Regions from separate parts of the Paenibacillus sp. TAF43_2 genome, predicted to be linked through region 2. Evidence: riboswitches for the same ligand, from Rfam matches in the RefSeq annotation. Region 2 holds a riboswitch; each other region holds the start of a gene.

Region 1 (5,730 bases), on a different contig from region 2:
TGGATTTGAGGGATTCTGAGCGCGGAGCCCAGCGTCGTTAACGTGCGGCTGCTGGCTCATAAACCATACAATGGCATTCGGCAAAGCCAGTGGGAGTAGACCGCGCATAGGTGTCTGTAATATGGAAGCCGGCTTGTTCATAAACGCGCATCGCACGAGTATTCCAAGTAAGCACCTCCAAATCAATTTCGTTTTGAGGGGTGCGCCTTATTGCCTCTGCGACAATGAGACGCGTGAAGGCAAGGCCGAGGCCTTTACCGCAAAGATCAGGCCGCAATCCGAGCCCGAGCCGCGTTACGCCTGTTAAAGGAAAAAACTGCGCGAACCCAATGAGCGCAGACTGAGCGTCTAGGACAGCCATATACTGGGCAGCACGAAGGACGGGATCGCCAAATTCGATTTCGTCTTTTTTCATTTGCTCCCAAGTCGGCCAATTATATACATCAAATGGAGCCTCGTAGCGCCAGCCGCATAGTTGCTGTGCATGGACGGTTTCGAGCGGGCATATGGTCATATCGCCTTCATCTCGATTATAATGAATAGAGCTTTGATGGCTTGTCATTTGTTTTTACCTCCGCTTGAAAAAAAGTAGCTGAATAGAGCGAATGTCGAATGAAATAGGTTTATTATAACAGATAGGCGTGCGTTGATCGCGCGTAAATAAGGAGAAGCATCAAAATGAAGAAGTTGATCTGGCTAGGCTGCTTGTCATATTTAGTCATCGGCGTTGCCCATGTTGTGGGCGGATCTATCTTGGAACAGCTCATTGCTCATTATGGTTTAACCTATAAAGATGGCGGGCAATGGATTATGAATCAATTCCTCGGGTTCCTGGTGGGTGTTCTGTTAGCGCCATCTATTACTTCGAGAGTTGGAAAAAGAGGCGCAGTACTGATTGCGATGGGCGTACTGACGCTCAGTGAGGCGGCATACAGTTTGCTGCTGCCATGGGGCTGGATGCTCGCGATTGCTCCGCTTGCGGGTCTTGGCTTTGGGATGACGGAAGCGGTCGTCGGCGCAATGATTATTGATATGGCGAAAAACGGCAAGGCATCGGCGATGAGCCGATTGGAAACCTTTTTTGGCGTTGGCGCATTGTTGATTCCAATTGCAGCGGCTTATCTGATTCAGCATAGCATATGGCAGGTTTCCTTTCCGATTCTGGCAGCGATGTCAGGCATCACCTTTGTTCTCTGGCTGACGATGTCCTTTGGAGAGCTGGATGATGAGCTTGGTATAGTTGCTCGAACACCGGAAGTGAAGGAAGGCCATTCGAATGAGTTGGAAGGATTGCAATCCACTCGCGGTTCTGTCTTTTTTGGCTATCCGCGCAAAGCACTTCCATTTCTCTTGTTATCGGCTTTATTTTTTATGCTTTATGTAGGAATGGAAATGAGCTTCTCCAACTATCTGCCTTCTATTCTCATCGTTCGATCAGGCGTAGGAGAATCCAGTGCGGCAGCGGTGCTCAGCTTGTTCTGGGGAACGATGGTGCTAGGGCGTCTGTTTGCTGGGCTGTTGGCTGACCGAATGGGTTATTCGCGTTACTTGCTTATTGCTACAGCGGGCGCCTCGGTCGTTTTTGCTTTAATGGCTGTTATGGGTCAGCTTAGCTGGATGCTTGCCTTTGTCGCACTTAGCGGATTGTTCTTCTCGGGTATATTCGGTATCGCTCTTGTTTATGCCAATGAGCTCATTCCGGGTATGACGGAGAGGACAACGAGTTTGCTTGTAGCATTCGGCGGGCTTGGAGGAGCGATTTTTCCGCGTTTGACTGGCTGGATAATGGATCAGTACAATGTGCAATCTACGTTATGGTATATAAGCAGCTTAGTTATACTGCTGCTGCTTCTGTTAGCGGCGATGCTCCTGCTCGGAAGAAAACAAGTTCACAGCATACGATCCAAGGCTTAGCTGAACTGCAAATTATAAAAAAACCTCCACATTCGCTGTTTCAAAGCGGGTGTGGAGGTTTATTTATTATTAAACGTGTTATTCTAGGGCGTGTCTGAGAACTCTGAGGACAGCAAATTTTGCCGAATTTTCGTTCCATGCAAGGCGCATTTGTGAAGGCGTACCGGGGGTACGTCAAGCAAACGGAACGAAGCAGGGGGCGAAAAGGCGGTGAAAGGTGCCACTGAACGGGTTTTCAGACACGCCTTAAATGCTTTCAGCTATTTAAGAATGGTTTTGTATACCTCTATGGCGCGCGCGCGTGATGCTTTCAAGTCGACGATGGCACCGCTTTGCGGCTGATGAATCTCTTTGTCTGTCAGATGATTCAAATGAGGCAGCCAGCGCCTAATATAGCTGCCGCTAGGATCATGCGTTTGCGACTGAGTTGCGGGATTCATGATGCGGAAGTAAGGCGCTGCGTCATACCCTAGTGAAGAGCACCACAGCCAGCCGCCGCGATTAAGCGTGTTGTCATAATCGCTTAAGTGAAGGCGGAAATATTGTTCGCCAAGCGTGAAGGGACATAGCAGATTTTTAGTTAAAAACATGGCTGTTACCATTCGCAAGCGGTTGGGCAGCTCACCTGTACGATTGAGCTGCGTCATGGCCGCATCAATGATTGGAATGCCGGTGGCAGCTGCAGCCCATGCTTCTAAATGAGCATCTGAGAGCTTGGACATATCAGCGAGCTGCTCGTAACGAAAGAAATCATCATGATACATCGCTTGGTATAAATAAAAATCACGCCATGCCAGCTGCCGTACCCATGATTCAGACCCCGGAAGCCCTTGGGTTATTTCGTAGGCTTGGCGGGCGGAGATGGCGCCCGTATTAAGGAAACGTGCAAGCTGGCTTGTATGATCATCGGCATAAGCGTCCCTGCTCTCCGAATAAGAGGCAAGGCGTTCTCGTACGAACCGTTCCAGCTTGGATAATCCTTTGGACGATCCGTGCACGTTCGTGCCGCCTAGGGCGCGCGAAACGGATTCAGGCAAAGCGAAGGATTGCGCAACCTTGGCATTAATTTCGCTTAAGGTAGCAAGCTCATGAATCGTCGTTTCACTCATTGGGCTATAGCACTCCAGCATAAAGCTGCTCCACTTGCGATAAAAGGGTGTGAAAACCTTGTATGGCTCCATTTTTCGAGCAAATGCCGGGAAAGCATCTAGATCAGCAAGAGGTGAATCGGCAATAGACATCCATCGGCGGCCAAGGCTGCGTGTGGTTAGCCCAAGCTGCTCATCTCGCTGCCGTGAGTAAGGCGTATAGTCTGTATGAACAATAACCTCATCAATGGGATGCGCATGCAGCAGTGCTTCGGTGATCGCAGCAGGATTACCATAAAGCACATGCAGTTCCTTTCCTGCATTAGAATAGCTGTGCAGAAGTGAGGCGGCTTGCGCCATGAAATTCCGGCCGCTATGACTAGTTAAACGGCCATCTCCTGTAATAACGGGATCTATGATTAGCAAATGAATGCCTTGTTTCTCTTTTTTCTTCAAATAATCAAAAGCGCGCAAATCTGCAATACGCAAATCCTTGCGGTGAATAAACAAATACATCAGTGATAACTCCTTCCATAAGCGCAACATTGAACGGCCGCATTCCAGCTGGAATGAAACAGCAAAGCCGCAAGTCATTTGTCGTCAGAGGACAAAAACTGCGGCTTTGCTAGATGAGTCTACCCGTTCAACCCTCAAGAAGAGGGATTAGGTTGCTCTATTTTACGTCAACGTTGGCTTGGTATGAATCAGCATCCATGATACGACGAGCAGTTACATATCGTCCCTCATAGTACTCGGAGTTAAGTTTGTCAGTTACAACGCCTCTGCTCGAGGACGAATGTACAAACTTTCCATCTCCAATGTAAATGCCAACATGGGATATGGCGCTATTATTGCCGCCAACTGTGTCGAAGAACACAAGATCTCCCGCAATGAGGTCAGCCTTAGCGACCTTTGTACCTTCTTTTGCTTGCGAACCAGAAGTACGTGAAAGCTCAATGCCCATTTTCTCGAACACATAGCTCGTGAAGCCGGAGCAATCAAAACCTTTCGACGACGTTCCGCCGCTTTTGTACGGAGTACCAATAAGATCATTGACAATTCCGTTCAATTTTGAGTCAGCGAAAGCGCTTCCCGCTTGAAAAGCGAGCACGAGAACGAGACCCAGGATTAATGCGGTAATCTTCTTCAATTGTGAAACTCCTTCCAATGCCGACGAGGTTAGCTGTGGGGTTCGGTTGAAGGCTCCCTATGATTCCTCGGGCGTTTGAAAAAAACTCAAACGTCGGAATCAATTCACCCAAAGTGGTTCCCCCGTATCCCAATAGGGAATTAGGCAGTTTTTTTATTGCTTTGAGAAATATTCGATTATTTTCAATGATCTCCTGCTTTTAGTGGCAATTTCTAATAATTCTCATGTAACCTTTTGACAATTTGCTTCGTTAAACCGTTCTTTCTGTAATATAAACACGCCACAGTAGTGCTTTCTAACTAAATACATGGAGTCAATTTCATTAATTATGTGGATGTTGTGTAAAATATACCGATTTGTCCTTTTGGCGCTATATCGCAAGGACTAGCTTAAAGTGCCGTAAACGGCGGTATTTCACCATTTTGCTCCTCATAAATTAGAAAAATCTCATCTATATCACTCGTGAATAAGAGTAGATTCAGACAGCCTAGCTGCTGCTCCAGATAGAGCGGCAGAAATAGACAAAGGAGGCTGTTCATGAGAACAGCCCCCTTTGGGCAATCGAAAAAAAGATTTATTTTGCAGTAACGATTTTTTCTGAAATGAGCTGTGGATCGTTGTTTTTTTGCTGCATCCAAAACTGTACCTTGTATTTTCCAGCATTTTTGAAATCGTAGGAAACGAGCTTGGAGCTGAACCAAAAGGTGTCTTTTTCGACGAACTCTTTAAAATCATCATCGTCTTGGCTGCGGCTGTCGATTGTCGTTTCCTTATCATTAGGATCAACAATGGTCACTTTGAACTCTGAAATCGCCATATTCAAATTATCGATTTGCGCTTGCACTAAAAATTTCTGAACACTGCCTTTATCAACCTGTCCGAACATAGCTCGCTTCTCGTTCATTAGAAACATATGCACATTGGGCTTCTGAATAATGAGCTTCTTATCATTGCTCTTCCATTGGACGAAGGCTTGAAGGGTGTCGCTTAAAGAACGAATACTAATATAAACCTTATCGTCTACAACGACAGCATCGTCAGTGGATTGCTTATTATTATAAAGGAGCGTTACCTTCTGAAATAGTTTGTCTGCTGCAACCAATGAACCGCCCGATAAGAGCAATACCATGGATATAATAACTAGTTTTTTACGCATCATTTGTGAATATCCCCCATTTTTGATTTTCTTTCAGTTATTTATACAGAACTGCCATCATTTAGTTGCGGTTAGTTGCAAAAAAACCTCCACACCACAGCAAAGCGTGGAATGAAGGTTTATTTTTGCTTCAGCATCCAGAGGACGCTGAAGGCTTTTTTGGTTTGCTACATTCTTTTCGTTTCCAGGAAGTCATATTGCGCGGCAATCGTCCAGACCTTCATCAGCGTTTGAATGAGATAATAACCCTGATGCAGGATGAGTGCCAACAGTCCGGCCCACAGCATGGAGAGACTTGTCACCACAATTCCAGCGGCTGCTCCAATCCCCCACATGATGAGCGACACAGCTGCATAGGTGAGGAAATTTCGGAGAGCGTGCCATAAGGAACGGAATATGCTTCCTCCTGATGCAGCGCTGAA
Region 2 (5,730 bases):
CATAAATGCACTGCAAAGTCGATGAGTTTAATGCCAACGAACGGAACAATGACACCGCCCAGACCATAAATGAATACGTTGCGGCTAAGCAATTTGGCTCCGCTCATCGGTTTGTACGCTACGCCTTTAATGGCAAGCGGGATAAGCAGCGGAATAATAATGGCGTTAAAAATAAGCGCCGACAGTATAGCAGACAATGGAGAGCCTAAATTCATAATATTTAGAACGCCCATCTCGGGAATGGCAAGCATGAACATCGCTGGAATGATTGCAAAATATTTGGCGATATCATTAGCGATACTAAAAGTCGTCAGTGCCCCTCTTGTCATAAGCAGCTGCTTGCCTATAGCAATGACTTCAATAATTTTGGAAGGGTCCGAATCCAAATCAACCATATTGGCAGCTTCTTTTGCAGCAATCGTCCCGCTGTTCATAGCAAGACCCACATCCGCTTGGGCAAGTGCAGGAGCATCGTTTGTACCGTCACCAGTCATCGCAACCATTTTTCCTTCGGCTTGTTCACGGCGTATAACCGCTATTTTATCTTCCGGCCTACTCTCCGCAATAAAATCGTCGACTCCCGCTTCATGTGCGATGGTTGCTGCAGTAAGCGGATTGTCTCCCGTACACATAATCGTTTTGATGCCCATTTCACGCAGCTGATCGAATCTTTCCTTCATTCCTGGCTTAACGGTATCCTTCAAATAGATAACACCAAAGATTTGGTTATCAACAGCTACTGCGAGCGGTGTACCGCCTAATGTAGCAATCGTATTCGAAATATTATCCAAATCGGATGGGATGGTTCCCCCCTGAGAAGCTACCCACTTCCGAACCGCATCGACAGAGCCCTTCCGAACTCGGCGGCCGTTTGCCAGATCAATACCGCTCATTCGCGTCTCTGCTTTGAATTCAATAAATTCGCCGCCTTCCGCAAGTGAAGCATCATAGCTTAAGCCCTGCTTCTTCATCCATTCAAGCACAGATCGGCCTTCAGGCGTTTCATCCTTAAGCGAGCTAATAGACGCCCAACCCGATAAAGCTTGAAGATTGCTGCCTCCGACAGGGACAAGCTCGCTTGCCATCCGGTTGCCGAACGTGATCGTTCCTGTTTTATCCAAAATCATCGTATTAATGTCGCCTGCTGCTTCAACAGCCTTACCTGACATAGCCAGTACATTAAACTGAGTTACTCTATCCATCCCAGCAATGCCGATTGCTGATAATAATCCGCCGATGGTCGTCGGAATCAAACATACGAGCAGCGCGATTAATACTGGAATTTCTAAGTGGATACCCAAATAGTCAGCGATTGGTGCCAACGTAACGACTACAATTAAGAAAATAATCGTTAAGCTAGTCAAAAGTGTATTGAGCGCAATTTCATTAGGCGTCTTCTGACGTTTCGCTCCTTCAACAAGGGCAATCATCCGATCGATGAATGACTCCCCAGGGTCACTCGTCATGCGCACTTTAATTTTGTCACTCACAACCCTTGTACCGCCTGTAACCGAGCTGAAATCTCCTCCAGCTTCTTTAATAACTGGCGCCGATTCACCTGTAATCGCTGATTCATCTACGGAAGCCAGCCCTTCAATGACCTCGCCATCACCAGGAATCATCTCACCTTGGGATACGATGAAAATATCGCCTTTGCGGAGCTCCGTTGATGATACGACTACGATAGAGCTGCCGACGAGCTTATTGGCGCTCATTTCCTGCTTAGATTTTTTGAGCGAATTGGCCTGTGCCTTGCCCCTGCCCTCTGCAATGGCTTCAGCAAAGTTAGCGAACAGCAGCGTGAAAAGCAGGATGAAAAACACGGTAATATTAAAGCCTATGCGTTCTTGAGAATTAAAGTAATTTGGAAAAATAGTCATCAGCAGAACGATAACCGTCCCTACCTCGACAACAAACATAACTGGATTTTTCATCATCGTAACTGGATTTAATTTCACAAAGCTATCGATGACGGCATGTTTAACCGCATCTCCCGACAGTAAATTATTCTTCTTATTTTTATTCATTATCGTTCACCTCATCCGTTAGCGGAGTGTCAAATATTCTGCAACCGGCCCAAGCACGATGACCGGCAAGAAGGTTAATGCACCAATTAAAAGAACAGTACCAATTAGTAATATAGTGAAAAGTCCATTATCTGTACGGAACGTCCCGATTGTTTCTGGAACAGGCTGCTTGCGAACAAGAGAACCTGCAACCGCAAGCATCGCAATCATCGAAATATAACGGCCGGTCAGCATGACTAGCCCAGTACTAATATTCCAGAACGGCGTATTGTCGCCTAATCCCTCAAAGCCGGAGCCATTATTCGCTGCCGATGACGTATATTCGTAAAGCACCTGGCTAATGCCGTGGAACCCTGGATTCGTTATCGCCCCGTGACCCAAATCCGTCATAAAAGCGATGGCGGTGGGCACCAATATAATGAAGGGATGAACTAGAATCGCTATCGCTATCAGTTTCATTTCTCGCGGCTCTACTTTTCGTCCCAGAAACTCTGGCGTTCGCCCAACCATCAGCCCGCATATAAACACAGCTAGTATGGCGTACATGAGCATATTGATAAGCCCTACTCCCTTGCCTCCAAAGACGACATTAAGCATCATTTCAGCAAGCGGGACCAAGCCGCCAAGCGGTGTAAGCGTGTCATGCATATTGTTGACGGTACCCGTTGTCGCAGCGGCTGTTACCGTTGTGAACAGTGCCGATTGCGCGATACCGAACCTTACTTCCTTGCCTTCCATGCTTCCTTGAGTAGCGTCGATTCCTAGTGCGCTCATAGCAGGATTGCCTGTTTTCTCCGATGTGTAAGCAAGGCTTAGAAACACTAGAAACAGACACATCATGGCGGAGAATACAACCCAGCCCTGCTTTTTGTTTTTAGCAAAAAGCCCAAATGCATAAGGCAGCGAAGCCGGCAGCGCCCACATCGACAAGATTTGAATCACATTCGTTAATGGATTTGGGTTTTCAAATGGATGAGCCGAGTTCACTCCAAAAAAACCGCCGCCGTTTGTGCCCAAATGTTTGATGGATTCAAGCGAAGCTACAGGACCGATTGCAATTTGCTGCATGGCTCCCTCAAGCGTTTTAATTGTAAATGTTGGATCAAGTGTTTGCGGCACCTGAAGAGCGACAAGCACTAGCGTGATAATAAAGGAAATCGGAAGAAAAATTCTTGTGTGTGCTTTTACAAAATCCTCGAAAAAGTTGCCGATCGTCGTTCCTTTACTCGTAATCCCACGAACAAACGCGATGGCAACAGAGAAGCCCGTCGCCGCTGACGTGAACATCATCATCATGATGACCGCCATTTGAGAGAAATAAGATAAGGCGCTTTCCCCGCTGTAATGCTGAAGATTCGTATTGGTAATAAAGCTGATGACTGTATTGAAAGTCAGTGTAGGCTCCATGGCTGCCATGCCATTTGGATTAAACGGCAGCGCATTTTGGAACCGCAATATCAAATAGCTGAAAGCAACTAAAATTAAATTGGTTGCAACAAAGCTGAGTGCGTATATTTTCCAGCTCATGCCCTCTCTTTTTTTGAGACCAATAAGCTTAAATATAAATCGCTCCGTCCCTCCGAATACTTTGTCTAACCGATTGTGTTCATTGGAGAACACATGATAGACGTAAGTACCAAGCGGCTTAACTAACAATACAAGAACGGCAATGACGATAAGCAATTGTAAAATATCCATCTTGTAAATCCCCCTCTATTAAAACTTCTCCGGATGAATTAACGCATAAATCAGATAAACGAAAACAAATACAGCCGCTATCGCTATGACAGTCATAGGCCTTCGCCCCCTGTTTTCTCAATAACACTGGAGCACCAAGTTAAAAATCCGTAAAATAAACCGAAGCTAGCTAACAACGCCCCGAACATATAAAAATCCTGCATGTAAACCCCTCCTGCATTATTTGTTGCTTAATAGAAAACCGACTTCACCGGTATGAGAGAATACGATATGATCCGCTCCGAGCCCCTTGTAAATAGCCCTTGGATTCCACTGCTGTGTGATGACGTAAATGGACTTTGAGGTCCAAGCTCTGCAGCACTGTACAAAGCGGCAGCTAAGCGCCAAGCTGCTCTCGAATATAAATACCTCGCTAATGTTCATCGAAGGAACATTCCAGCTTTGACGATCATTCGAATTGATGTACAAAACATTGCTGATACCCTGCTTGCGAAGCTGTTTTTCTTCCTGTTTGCTATTGGTCAAAACGATAAATTTTAATTGATGAAACTGCAAAGTTCGTATGAATGATTGGCCAGCCTCGTTTAGACCAGCAACAATAATATGCTCTTCCTGCAACCGAATTCTCCTCCATATGGTAAAAAAGGCAACAAAAAAGAAGCCTTGGGATAAGAGGAACTTTTCCCGCGGCTTCTTTGCCCGCAGCAGAATAAGCCGCGGGAAGCACGATGGCTGTTGCCTCTCTCGAGTACACTTACGAGGTTAGCTGTCGGATTCGGGCCTTGAGAGTTGCCCTACGCTTGATCATTTTCAAGCGATTCACCCCATGAAGCGAAGTCGTGATTACACACGAATCGTTCGTTGGTTCCCCCGTTCCTGCTGCTGCAGGACTCAGCGTTTTCTTACATTTTGTAGCAAATTAAACTTTTTTGGGCACAAAAAACCACAGAGGTCTATGACACTCTGCGGTCGAAGTTAATCGATCACAAGCTTCATCATTCCTCTCTCGGTCCACGCTTACGAGGTTAGCTGTCGGATTCGGGCGGTGAGAGTCGCCCTACTTTGACCGGTATCCATGGCACCTGTCAAAGATTCACCCCTGCTCTGCGTTTGTTCGACTCTCACATCGAACAGGCGCATCGCGTCATTATTGGTTCCCCCGCTTCCGCTTTCACGGAAACTCAGCGATCAGTAAATCGAAACTTATTTATAAATCCTGTATCGAATATTACTCCTCGCTATAAATACTGTAAAGGCAGCCTGCTGCCTAATTTAGCCAGTTTCAGCCTTGCAGAGCGATTCGCAACGCTTACATTCATTTCGATCTCTCGATATCTCACTATTTCTCAGTTTTACTCTTGTTTTCAAAAATAGTGTTCATTCCCTTTCTAACGATTTTATGCGTGAATAATCAGATTTCTCTATAATCGAGAATGGAAGAGAATAAACGAGTATTTCGAAGAATTACCCTTTTTTTACTGGCATAACGAATGGATTTCTTTTAATTTGGCATATGGCTGCCTTTTCACGATATACCACAGTTTTACAATAATTCATTTCGGGTTTACCATAGACGGCAAGCCAATATGGCTGAGTATTGTCGGTGAATTATTCAAATCGAGGAGAGATCTCATTGATGTCTACACCAGTTGAAGTACCCTTGCCAAGCTTGGAAAATCATCCTGCTGCCTTGTTTGAAATTAAACGAATTCAAATGTTTGTGCTGCCGGCTTCCATGCTTGAATCTAATGGTTACCGTGTTTGCCTAAGGATCTCCACTGCTTATGGTCATGGCTGGAGTGAGCTGTTTATTAAAAAATCCGAGAAGCCTCGCGACTGGATCAGATGGAGCAGTATGCTGCTGAGATTCATCGGCACTCTTCCTCTTACTTCTCCTTTGGTTATTCAAACAGATCCAATGATGAAGGACGAGCGTATATATCATTTGTTTGCAGCCGCTGCTTTGCATATAGAATCCATTCATTACACTTTTCCAAACTGTGAA
Region 3 (5,730 bases), on a different contig from region 2:
TATAACCAAGCGACGATTAGACGCATCAGGATGTACAATAAGACCTGCATCCATTAAGTCTTCCCAGCTGATTTCTCCCGCTTCATCTGCCGATTCTGTACGGAGCTCAGAGAGCGCCGCACGAATAGCTTCGGGACTCGCATTTTCGATGCCGATGTCCCCTTTGTACAAAGCCTTCTCCTGCGGCAAAAAAGCATGCTTGCATCCTGGCGCATGGCGCGCAACAATCTTGCGAATGCGTTCTCCTGCATGATCAGGGTCTGTGAATATAATAACGCCGCGACGCTCATTGGCCAGCGCAATCCTCTTCAATACATCCTCACCGATAGCGGAACCATTCGTCTCTATGGTATCTGCATCTACCGCCCTTTTTATTGCAACGGTATCGTCTTTGCCTTCAACGACAATGATCTCTTTGATCACCAAGATCATCCCCTTCTACATAAACTGTATTAGACCCTTAGACATGCAAAAAGAAGAGGCAGTGCCTCTCCTTATGATGGCATATTTAATTGATTATTGCGATAAGATGATGGTAACCGCACAATTAGCTTGCAGTTGGTTTATTCGGCCCCAGCACATATACGGTGATGCCTTTTTTCCTGCCGAATTTGTTCGCAATCTTTGTACTATCAAAGTATACGTCGATTTTGTTGCCTTTAACCGCACTTCCTTTATCCTCAGCGCGGCGGAAACCGATTCCTTCAATATAAACCCACCAACCGATAGGAATAACCTTCGGATCAACAGCTATCGTCCGACCCTCTTGCACACGAGTGCCTGATGATGTAATCCCGTATTCCGGATGGCTTTCATCTTTGCCTGTTGAAGAGAGGTCTGCAGAATAAGCAGTCAACGTGACATTTTTAAGTACTTTTCTCGCCTTAAACGTTACACCGCTCTTCGTAAGCGAAGTAAAGCTCGGGCTCTTGTTTGAGAGCACAGATACTTTAGGCTCTTCCTTCTTCGTTCCGATGGCGACAACCTGATTAACCGCAGCGGTTTCAACCACTTTGCTGACCATCTTCTTCGATATAAGAATACCGTCCTCGTACTGCTTCTCGATACTCTCTACGATCAGACCTTCCTTGCCGGGTTGAACAAGCTTCTGCTTGCCCGCTTCCAGCGTTGGATCGTTCTTCTTCACAATAGAAAATGGCATTGCACGCTCTGTCTCAGCTACCTTCTTATCTACGCGAACGACGGTTACAGTCAATTCGTTGTCCAAAACGGTATGAAGCGGAGGTATTACTTTATCTTGACCACGAACTGGAATATGTAATTCCTCGATCGCTGCCTGCACTGTTCTCTCTGTCGTATATACAGTAGAGGTCTTGCCATCAGCCTTCACAATTACCGGTATCGCATGAGTCACCTCTATACGATCTCCGTCCTTTATTGCCGCATTAAGCGGTATGGACACCTCATCATGTGGTCCAATTGCGATAGCTTGTTCATCCAGTAGGCGTTGCAGGACCCATTGCTTCGTTTCCACAATGGTTTCTTGTCCGTTCACTACTACGGAGACGCTTTTGACAGCCGTTCCGTACAACAACACCAAAAACATGAAAGTCATAGCGATTGAGATAGTAGCACTCAAAAGAATCAAACGCAAGTTTTCACGCTTCCATCGCAATGCGAAAGACATGCTGGATGATCGTTTCCCATGGGTGTCCTTAACCTGGAGTATTCCCACTTCATCGGTCCTCCTTCATAGCCCCGCCGCCAAGTGTTACGCATGATACAACTGACGCGACTATAGTATATTGGCGTGCGAGCACGCAATCCAGTACTGCTATCGATCCTCCCACCCCCATCTTTTATCCCTATGTCGACAAATTCCCGATTATTCGAAAATAAAAAGAAGCCGTCGACAGAGGATCTGTTTCGTGGCTTCCCGGTTAAATGATTCACTGGGATACAGAAAAATGGATGCACGAGGTTGATCACTCTCTATAACGCTTGCGAGGTTAGCTGACGGATTCGGACAAGAGAGTCGCCCTATTCGTTACACAATGCTCATGGCAATGGCTTCGAAATTCACCCCTGAAGAATTCAAAATACGGTTTCAAAAACCGTACATGGTTCCCCCGCTCTCCGAATGGAGATTAAGCGTAAACTGGAAATCCAATACAAAATTTTATTGCTCTGAGATGAATCATACCTTCATACGAGGTCAATTGTAAAGATACGATAAAAGACGATTTAAGCGAAAAAGCAGGATAAAGCAGGAAAAAATAAGCGATTATCGCTATAAAAATTAGTTTTTACGCGATAAAGGTCTCTATTTCTCATTATTCCTCTCGTTTTTAGACAATACCAAAACATCTTCGACCGTTTTCAGTCGTAATTACGCCTATTTCTTCTACCGTTTTGCCCAATAATTCGGCTGCTGTCTCTGCAACTAAAGAGACGTAAGAGGACTCATTTCGCTTCCCTCTGAACGGGTGAGGAGTTAAATATGGAGCATCGGTTTCGATCAAAATTCGGTCGATCGGAACCTGCTTAAGCACCTCTTTTGGCACCCTTGCATTTTTGAAAGTAACGGGTCCTCCAAATGATATATAAAAGTTCATATCAAGACATTGTTTAGCCGTTTCCCAGCTGCCGGAGAAGCAATGCATGACACCGCCAACCTCTGCTGCATTTTCTTCCTGAAGAATACGAATAATGTCCTCATGAGCATCCCGATTATGAATGACAATTGGCTTGCCCACCTTGCGAGCAAGACGAATTTGCTCACGAAAAACCCTTTGTTGTACCTCTTTTGGAGAAGTATCCCAGTGATAATCGAGTCCAATCTCACCAATGGCGACAACCTTCTCATGCGCGCATAGACGCTCAATCCATTCCAAATCCTCTGGAAGCATATCTATACTGTCAACTGGATGCCAACCAACTGCTGCGTATATAAAATCATATTTCTCTGCTAGCGCCATCGTTGTAGGGATCGTTTCACGGTTAAAACCAATATTGACAAGCATATGCACGCCTGCATCCTTCGCACGCTGGATGACCTCGTCGCGATCCTCATCAAATTTTTCCGAATCTAAATGGGTATGTGTATCAAAAAGTAATGTCATGTTGATGTTATGCTCCTTCAATCGAGTTTGAAAAGCTTACGAAGTGAATCCGGCAATTGATGAATATTTTTTTTGAGCGGCTCTTCTGGATAATAGAGATGATATTGTCCTTGATGCAGGCCAGTAATAGAACGAACAATGTCGGATTTAGAGGATATTTCGCTTATATCTTCCAAACCATCTAACAACAAAATCGGCGCTTTTTCTTTCTTTTCTCCTTCTTTTTTATCTGGTCGATATACGTCATACGGCAGGTCAAATGGAAAATCGATTTCCATATGATAATCCGGATTCATTCCTATAGAAGAGAAACATTCGCTAATCTCATTTAGCAGCTCTTCATCCGGGTTTTCAAGCGTAATGTACTTATATAAATGCCTGTTCAGAAATCGTTCACATAGATCGCTTAAAATAGGATCATGCTCCTCCGCCCACTCTGCGAAAGCGGTCTGAACGAGCGCTTCATCCAGCTTCAGATAGTCGTGCACCGTCATCGTGTTCTGAAGCAAGCATTTCAGCTGCTTAGGCATCCACTGAAAGGAGTAGCCACCCACGTAAAGCTCCTGTGCTCTACGAAATATTTGACGTAGAATAATTTCCGAGCTTCTTGTAACCGGATGGAAGTAAATTTGCCAATACATTTGATAACGAGACATCAAATAATGTTCAACTGCGTGCATACCGCTCTCTTTAACTACAATTTGCCCTTTATAAGGACGCAATACGCGCAAAATGCGCTCTAAATCAAATGTTCCATAGTTAACACCTGTAAAATACGCGTCTCGGAGCAAATAATCCATCCGATCAGCATCCATTTGGCTTGAAATCAAACTAACAACAATCGGCTTTGGATATTTTTTTTGTATGACTGCAGCGACCTGAGCAGGAAACTGCTCCGATACAGCACTTAGCACGCGATTGATTTCTGTATCTCCCAAAATGATGTTACATGTCCACTCTTCGTGATCCGTGTCGAATACTTCTTCCAAGGAGTGCGAGAACGGACCATGACCAACATCATGCAATAAAGCAGCACAAAGCGAGACTAGCTTTTCTTCGACTGGCCAGTCAGGATAGCTGTTTCGTTCAAACTGAGAAATAATTTTTCGAGTAATTTCATATACGCCAAGTGAATGTGAAAACCGGCTGTGCTCTGCTCCATGGAAGGTCAAATAGGAGGTTCCTAGCTGTCGTATCCGGCGCAGTCTTTGAAACTCTTTTGTATTGATCAAATCCCAAATCGTTTGGTCTTGTACATATATATAATGATGAACAGGATCCTTAAAAACTTTCTCTTCGGTCAGCTGTTTTTTCATCGTCTCTCATCTCCTTTGTTCATATTTTCGACACAAAAAATGATTTTCATGTCGAATAGTGTCGGAAATTAGTTTCCAAATTGTCGAAGCTGTTGTATTCTATTACAGAGTAATATGACCGTACTAACTAGTCAAATACTTGTGAATTCAGCTATCCGGGGAATATTCCTGGTTGACTATTATGGTAATCGTTGGTATTATAGTAATCATAAAAGCAAAAACTATGTCGAACGATGACGAAACGTATTTTGAGAGGGGCAATAATAGATTATGATGAAATCTACTGGTATTGTTCGTAAGGTTGATGAGCTAGGACGCGTCGTTATACCGATCGAATTGCGCCGTACACTTGGAATAGGCGAGAAAGATGCACTTGAAATCTACGTAGATGGCGAGCGCATCATGCTTAAGAAATATGAGCCTGCATGTATCTTCTGTGGCAACGCAGAAAACGTATCTTATTTCAAAGGAAAAATTGTTTGTCATGTTTGTTTGTCAGAAATGCCAACACCTGTGACAAAATAAAAAAAATAAGTTATACTGTACTTATTAACTTGTTAATTCTAACCTTTTTTATACTCCTTGATACCTTCCTGCGCTTGAACCCGGCTAGGAAGGTCTTTTTTTGTCTACTATTTCACATATATGATAATCATCTATCTATTTACTTCATTATATACTTCGCGTTTAGGCAAACCTCGATCGAGCGCAACCTTCTTAATGGCTTCCTTACGATCAAATTGTTCCTCATAATGAGCAACATGGGCAGCAAGATCAAGCTCAGACCACCAAATATCTGCCGCTGGCAGCTCACTTGCCCCTTCACCCTCTGATCCTTCCACCACAACACAAAATTCTCCGAGCGGCGGATGCTCCACAAACCATGCTATACATTCTGAAATTCGGCCGCGGACCGCTTCTTCATGGCGTTTTGTCAGTTCTCTGATACATGCTATTTGGCGATCGCCGAGACATTCCTGAAGTGCATCAAGTGTTTTGTTTATACGATGGGGTGACTCGTAGAAAAGCAGGGTCCCTTTCTGTGCTTGCATATCGAGCAGCCATTTCATTAATGACTTTCGCTCGCGCGGCGGAAATCCAGCAAACAAAAATCGATCCGTAGGCAGACCCGATATAATAAGTGCAGACAATGCTGCATTCGCTCCTGGAATAGGAATAACAGAAATACCATTTGCAATGGCGTCCTTCACCAGATCCGCACCTGGATCAGAAATAGCCGGCAGACCCGCATCACTAACTAATGCAATGGATTGCCCTTCTAGAAGCAATCTGATCAGCTCAGGGCCGCTGGCTTGTTTATTGTGCTCATG
Region 4 (5,730 bases), on a different contig from region 2:
CGTAAAGGATTTAGCAAAATACGAGCCTACTGTATCAGGACTTGTGCTGCTTCTTGGCGTGGATAAAGTGTATGATCAGCTTCTGCACCATAATTTCTTCTTCTCTGAAGATCCAGATAAAGAGTTCAACGATATATTTGTCGAAGGCAAACCTACAGATGATCCAACAGTGTACATCGGGGTTTCAAGCAAAACCGATCCAGGACAGGCGCCGCAGGGCAAAGAAAATCTATTTGTGCTTACTCATGTGCCGCCGCTCAAACCTGGTGAAAGCTTCGAGTCACAGAAGGCGGCTTACAGAGACCTAGTTCTGAATAAGCTCGAACGTATGGGACTAACGGCGCTGAGACAGCATATTGAGTTTGAATATACCTTCACTCCAGATGATATCCAGCAGCTTTATGGTTCTAATGGCGGTTCCATCTACGGCATTGTAACGGACCGCAAGCTTAACGGCGGCTTCAAAATTCCAAGCAAAAGCAAGCTGCTCGATAATCTTTATTTCGTTGGCGGATCAACGCACCCCGGTGGCGGCGTCCCGATGGTCACTTTATCCGGACAACTCACCGCTGACCTCATTAAAGAGCAATTGAGCATTGCTGCAAAATCCGTCATGTAGACAGATTAATTCAAATAAAAAACCTCTAATCCGTTATCGCGGATTAGAGGTTTTTATCTATTGATTAATTATTAAATAAGTTCAAGGACCATTCCGCCTAATGCGCCAGCCACAACAATCATCCAAGGTGGTAGCTTCCAAAAAACAAGCATAATAAACAATACGGCAGCCAAAATAAAATCACCGGACTCTACTATCGCGCTAGTCCAAAGCGGATCATACAGTGCAGCAAGCAATATGCCAACTACAGCGGCGTTAATGCCAACTAATGCACCTTGGATTTTTGAGTTATTTCGCAACACATTCCAAAACGGCAATGTTCCAGCAACGAGAAGAAATGCCGGCAAAAAAATTGCTGTAGTTGCAACAATGGCTCCAGTTAATCCACCAGAAAGAGTACCAAGATAACTAGCGAATGTAAAAAGTGGACCAGGCACAGCCTGCGCAGCGCTATAACCTGCTAAAAAATCCGATTCATTAACCCACCCGGTAAAGACAACTTCATTCTCAAGCAGCGGCAGCACAACATGTCCGCCTCCAAACACCAATGAGCCTGCACGATAATAGCTATCGAACATCGCTATCCATTCCATATTTCCCCATTGCCTTAGAAATGGCAAAACAATAAGCAGCGTGAGAAATATAACGAGGCAGGAGATTGCAAGGGAACGGCTAATCCGAATGTTCAAATCAGGAGTACCCTCGACTGTTTTCTTATGATATAACCATACCCCGATCAGCCCTGCTGCAGCAATAATGATCACTTGACTATAGACCGTTTGCCAATATAACGTTGCCGCAGCAGCGATGACTGCTATCGTAGCTCTGTTTCGATCCGGTGTTAGTTTCTGTCCCATCCCTAGAATGGCATGAGCAACGATGGCAACCGCTACAATTTTCAATCCATGAATCCAGCCTGTGTTTCCAAGATCAAATCCTTGCAGCAAAAAAGCAAAGGCAACTAATGCAATGATCGATGGCAGTGTGAATCCTAACCAAGCCACTAGTCCGCCCAATAACCCAGCCCTAACTATCCCTATACCGATCCCAACTTGACTGCTGGCTGGCCCGGGTAGAAACTGACATAAAGCAACGAGGTCTGCATAACTTCGTTCATCCATCCATTTGCGGCGACGAATATACTCATTGTGAAAATAACCCAGATGGGCTATCGGACCCCCAAATGAGGTAAGTCCTAGTTTAGTTGATACAGCTAGTACCTCTACTAAAGATGCGATTGTTCCTCTTTTCAATCCTATAGCCTCATTCCATTACTCATGTTATTTACATTGTAAGCTTGCGAATTATTGGCTTACAACCCTTTAACAAATACTTAATAAATGGTTACATAAAAAAAACCACCTCGTAAGGTGGTTTTTAAAATCATTACGCTTTATTTAGACTCCATCATCGCAGCAAATGTATCTTCCGTTACGACACGCCTTGCTGTTACATAACGTTTTGCATAATAAGAATCGTTAAGGTTTGTAATTGTAACCCCTTTGCTTGTAGAAGAATGAGCAAATTTCCCATCCCCAATGTAAATGCCCGCATGAGAAACGCCTTTGCCGCTTGTGTTGAAGAACACAAGATCACCCACGCGTAGTTCATCTTTATTAACCTCTGTGCCTGTGTCTGATTGCGATTGCGATGTTCTAGGCAGCTTTACATCAAATTGATTAAAGATATGCAGAATAAAACCCGAGCAGTCAAACCCTTTGCTCGTTGTGCCTCCCCATTTATAAGGAGTTCCAACAACCTCGCTTATGGAATCCGTAAGCACAGACTTGGCCGACTTATCTGCAAGCACGCTTCCTCCTCCAGTAAGCAGCAGCAAGCAGGATAACAATAAAATAAAACCCTTCTTCAAAACAACTTCTCCCTTCGGTGCCTACGAGGTTAGCTTATGGGTTCGGTTGAAGATCCCTATGCTTAAAAACATACATTAAGCAATTCACCCTGGGTGGTTCCCCCGTTTCCGATATACAGAACTCGGCATGTCAATAAACCTTATAGTATCGTTAAATTCGATTTTTTTTACCATAATCCTGCAATTGGTTTATTAGAATACTTTCATTTTTCTTCAATATTATTATTTATTTAGCTGTTCACTACATGATTTTTGTCAAAAGTGCTGGTTTTTTTGTAATTAAAATAGATGAATTTCCAATCATATTTTCAAAATATAACGGTTTAAACACAAAAAAAGAGTATCCGTATTTTCATACAGTTACTCTTTCTAGTTAAGCAAGTTTCGCCAAAATATCGACCTTTTGCCAAGAACGTCTCCTCCATCTGTAGAGCATCAGTAAAGCTCTTATCCATTCATCGATTGAAAAGGCCAGCCATATTCCTACCAACCCCATGTCGAACACAATCCCGAACACGTATGCCAGCGGCACACTAATCCCCCACATGGATACTAACCCGGCAGCAACTGGAAATTTCACATCTCCAGCCGCATTTAGACAACTGATAAGCACCATGTTGCAAGCCCGAGCCGGCTCCAGCATAATCGATAACAACATGAGCTGCTTGCCTAACAATATAATTTCCGCATCATTAGTAAAGAGGCTGAGCAATAGAGCTGAGAAGCTATAGATACAAATACCAAGCGCAAGAGAAATGACGAACGCCAGCTTCAAACTTTGCATACTGGATCGATAAGCATCATCCTTCTGATGGGCTCCAATCAGATGTCCAACAATAATTTGCGTTCCTTGACCTATTGCCATTGAAAAAACAAAAACAAAAGAAGTTATGCTCTGCGAATAAATTTTTGTCGTTAACGCTGTCGTACCGATCAGCGTGACTAAATATGTGATTACAACCTGTGAAAGATTATAAGAAACATGCTCACCTGCCGAAGGAATACCTAGTTTAAATATAAGGCCAATATTTTTTCTTTGAAACTTAAATGGACTAATCAAGCCAACCTTATACTCCAAGCTTCGAATACATAAAATCAAATAAGCGGTCATCCCTATGGCACGGGTTATCCATGTAGATGCTGCTACTCCTTCTACACCTAAATTAGGTAAGCCGAAGGGCTCCATCAGCACCAGATAATTCAAGGTAATATGAAGTACATTAATCCCCAATGCGATGAACATCATTTCTTTCACAATACCGCGGCATCGTAAAATAGTACCTAACGTCATGCTTATTGCTGTGATGAAGACGGAGCTGCCAACAATTGATAGATAGCTGACTCCTTCTGCCATCACATCCTCGGGCACTTTAAAAAGCGCTAAAAACACGTCGGCATAGACAATCAATCCTACGCTAGCTATTAAACCGAGCATGACATTCAAAGTAAGCGCCGTTCTCCCGATTCGATCAGCGCCATGCAAGTTGCCTGCGCCGAGCCATTGATTGAGAATGACACTTGTACCTACCGTAACAAATCCAAACATCAAGCCCACTACAACTAAAATCTGATTAGCTATCCCAACCGCTGCCACTGCTCCATCAGAGTAGCTGCTTAGCATCATCGTATCGACCGTTCCAATCAGCATCCCAAATAAAGCTTCAATAAAGATAGGCCATGTTATCGAGATGATGCTCTTTTGGCGCGGATCAACCTGTTTACTCATTCAAATTCACATTCTTCCTGTTCGTGTACTACCCTGCTGTTATCGTCAGACTACTGTTATCATGTTTGAGAGTACACCCTATCCAACAAATAGGGGTTGAGAGAATGCGCCAAAACCGCCTTCCAAATAAACTGCCGCCCTTACGTAACCTTCATCACCACGACACTTGTAACTAACGCTATTGAAACGACCAGAAGTCTCGTATAGTACATTTCCGTCTTTGCCAAACAAGGTTGCGTATTTGTACATCCGGTCCAATCCTTCACTCGCAAGCAGCTTAAACTCAATCGTCCCATCCGCTGCTTGAATCGACTCAAACCCATAGCCTGTGGAAACATAGAAGCTTCCGGATTTCATCGCTGAAGTAATACTCTCATTGGTGTTTTGCTCTGCAAGCACCATATTCCAAGTTCGTTTCTCTTGCCCATATACATGAAAATCGTCTCCGCCAAACCCCCATACTTTTCGCCCAGCTGAGAGCAGCGCATCCCATTTGTCGAACGCAATGTCGAACGCTGGATTTCCTTCGCCATTTACGATCTCGATTCCGGTGTAGCAAGGCATCGCGAGCATATCTTCAATCGGCCAATACTGCGAATAATAACGATTCGGATGTAAGAGTACGCTCATTCCCCCTTGCTTCGTGCAAAGGTCAGAAAACTGCTGATACCTTTCTACCGAAAACTCGTTTGAATAGTTGTCCATCATCGAGCGCGGAGGGTTAATGAGAAGCATATGCCTTTGCGGACTGCTAACCTCCATCGCTTCGAATACAGTCGTGATTGAACGCTTCCCTTCATGAACGGTAATGTAATCATGGTCGGAAATACCGAGGAAATCGTATTGCCCATACATCCGGTAAACTGTCTCAAGCGTTTGAGAGCCGCAAGCACTATTTGTTGTATGGTTATGGAAGCTCCCTTTCAGCCACATGCCCTCTTGTTTATCATAAGGATTTGAAATGATTATTTGTGTCATTCACTATGTTCCTCCGTTCCTGCCTTATTCTTTGACCGAACCGATCATAACGCCTTTGGCAAAATACTTCTGAATAAATGGATAAATCATAATAATCGGTGTGATGACGATAATAATTGTCGCCATTTTCAGCGAGTTTCCTGTCACCTGAATTTTGTCCAGCATTTCATATTGCGTCGATCCAGCCGCTTGCTCGAGCGTATTTCGAAGCGCATCTGCCCGGGTCAGCATTTCCTGCAGCAATGTCGATAAAGGCCGCAGATTGCTCTCTCGAACATAGAAGGCACCTGTAAACCAATCATTCCAATGCCCCACTGCGTTAAATAACGCGATGACAGCCACAACCGGCCTGCTGAGCGGCATGATCACCTTCATGAAAATTGAAAAATCATTATATCCATCAATTCTTGCAGATTCTTCGAGGCTCGGACTGATCTCTTGGAAGAAAGTCCGCATAATTATTAAATTCCATGCACTATACAATCCCGGAATGATATAAACCCAGATTGTATTCGTCAAATGCAAGTCTTTGAGCAG

The links. Region 2 has a riboswitch for cyclic di-AMP ahead of AB4Z17_RS02525 (NAD-binding protein). Riboswitches for the same ligand answer to the same signal wherever they lie in the genome.
Region 1: linked by a shared signal. The riboswitch ahead of AB4Z17_RS06535 (C40 family peptidase) and the one ahead of AB4Z17_RS02525 (NAD-binding protein) in region 2 are both predicted to bind cyclic di-AMP.
Region 3: linked by a shared signal. The riboswitch ahead of AB4Z17_RS12335 (ubiquitin-like domain-containing protein) and the one ahead of AB4Z17_RS02525 (NAD-binding protein) in region 2 are both predicted to bind cyclic di-AMP.
Region 4: linked by a shared signal. The riboswitch ahead of AB4Z17_RS24465 (C40 family peptidase) and the one ahead of AB4Z17_RS02525 (NAD-binding protein) in region 2 are both predicted to bind cyclic di-AMP.

The regions. Positions count from the first base shown of each region.
Region 1 is NZ_JBFRDK010000019.1:43,075-48,804, forward strand. Features, by position in the region: gene AB4Z17_RS06515 (EAL domain-containing protein) at 1-41, shown strand, start outside; gene AB4Z17_RS06520 (GNAT family N-acetyltransferase) at 38-562, opposite strand; gene AB4Z17_RS06525 (MFS transporter) at 679-1,914, shown strand; gene AB4Z17_RS06530 (FAD-binding domain-containing protein) at 2,175-3,518, opposite strand; gene AB4Z17_RS06535 (C40 family peptidase) at 3,676-4,152, opposite strand; cyclic di-AMP (ydaO/yuaA leader) riboswitch at 4,156-4,309, opposite strand; gene AB4Z17_RS06540 (hypothetical protein) at 4,542-4,691, opposite strand; gene AB4Z17_RS06545 (hypothetical protein) at 4,727-5,311, opposite strand; gene AB4Z17_RS06550 (hypothetical protein) at 5,476-5,730, opposite strand, start outside.
Region 2 is NZ_JBFRDK010000006.1:6,844-12,573, forward strand. Features, by position in the region: gene kdpB (potassium-transporting ATPase subunit KdpB) at 1-2,027, opposite strand, end outside; gene kdpA (potassium-transporting ATPase subunit KdpA) at 2,046-3,725, opposite strand; gene kdpF (K(+)-transporting ATPase subunit F) at 3,744-3,821, opposite strand; gene AB4Z17_RS02525 (NAD-binding protein) at 3,945-4,343, opposite strand; cyclic di-AMP (ydaO/yuaA leader) riboswitch at 4,462-4,632, opposite strand; cyclic di-AMP (ydaO/yuaA leader) riboswitch at 4,724-4,922, opposite strand; gene AB4Z17_RS02530 (hypothetical protein) at 5,362-5,730, shown strand, end outside.
Region 3 is NZ_JBFRDK010000043.1:64,655-70,384, forward strand. Features, by position in the region: gene rnmV (ribonuclease M5) at 1-423, opposite strand, end outside; gene AB4Z17_RS12335 (ubiquitin-like domain-containing protein) at 548-1,696, opposite strand; cyclic di-AMP (ydaO/yuaA leader) riboswitch at 1,945-2,125, opposite strand; gene AB4Z17_RS12340 (TatD family hydrolase) at 2,310-3,083, opposite strand; gene AB4Z17_RS12345 (HD domain-containing protein) at 3,101-4,399, opposite strand; gene AB4Z17_RS12350 (AbrB/MazE/SpoVT family DNA-binding domain-containing protein) at 4,670-4,924, shown strand; gene rsmI (16S rRNA (cytidine(1402)-2'-O)-methyltransferase) at 5,056-5,730, opposite strand, start outside.
Region 4 is NZ_JBFRDK010000144.1:205-5,934, forward strand. Features, by position in the region: partial or broken gene AB4Z17_RS24455 (phytoene desaturase family protein) at 1-619, shown strand, start outside; gene AB4Z17_RS24460 (chromate transporter) at 691-1,878, opposite strand; gene AB4Z17_RS24465 (C40 family peptidase) at 2,013-2,489, opposite strand; cyclic di-AMP (ydaO/yuaA leader) riboswitch at 2,493-2,627, opposite strand; gene AB4Z17_RS24470 (MATE family efflux transporter) at 2,863-4,215, opposite strand; gene AB4Z17_RS24475 (phosphoesterase) at 4,294-5,193, opposite strand; gene AB4Z17_RS24480 (carbohydrate ABC transporter permease) at 5,218-5,730, opposite strand, start outside.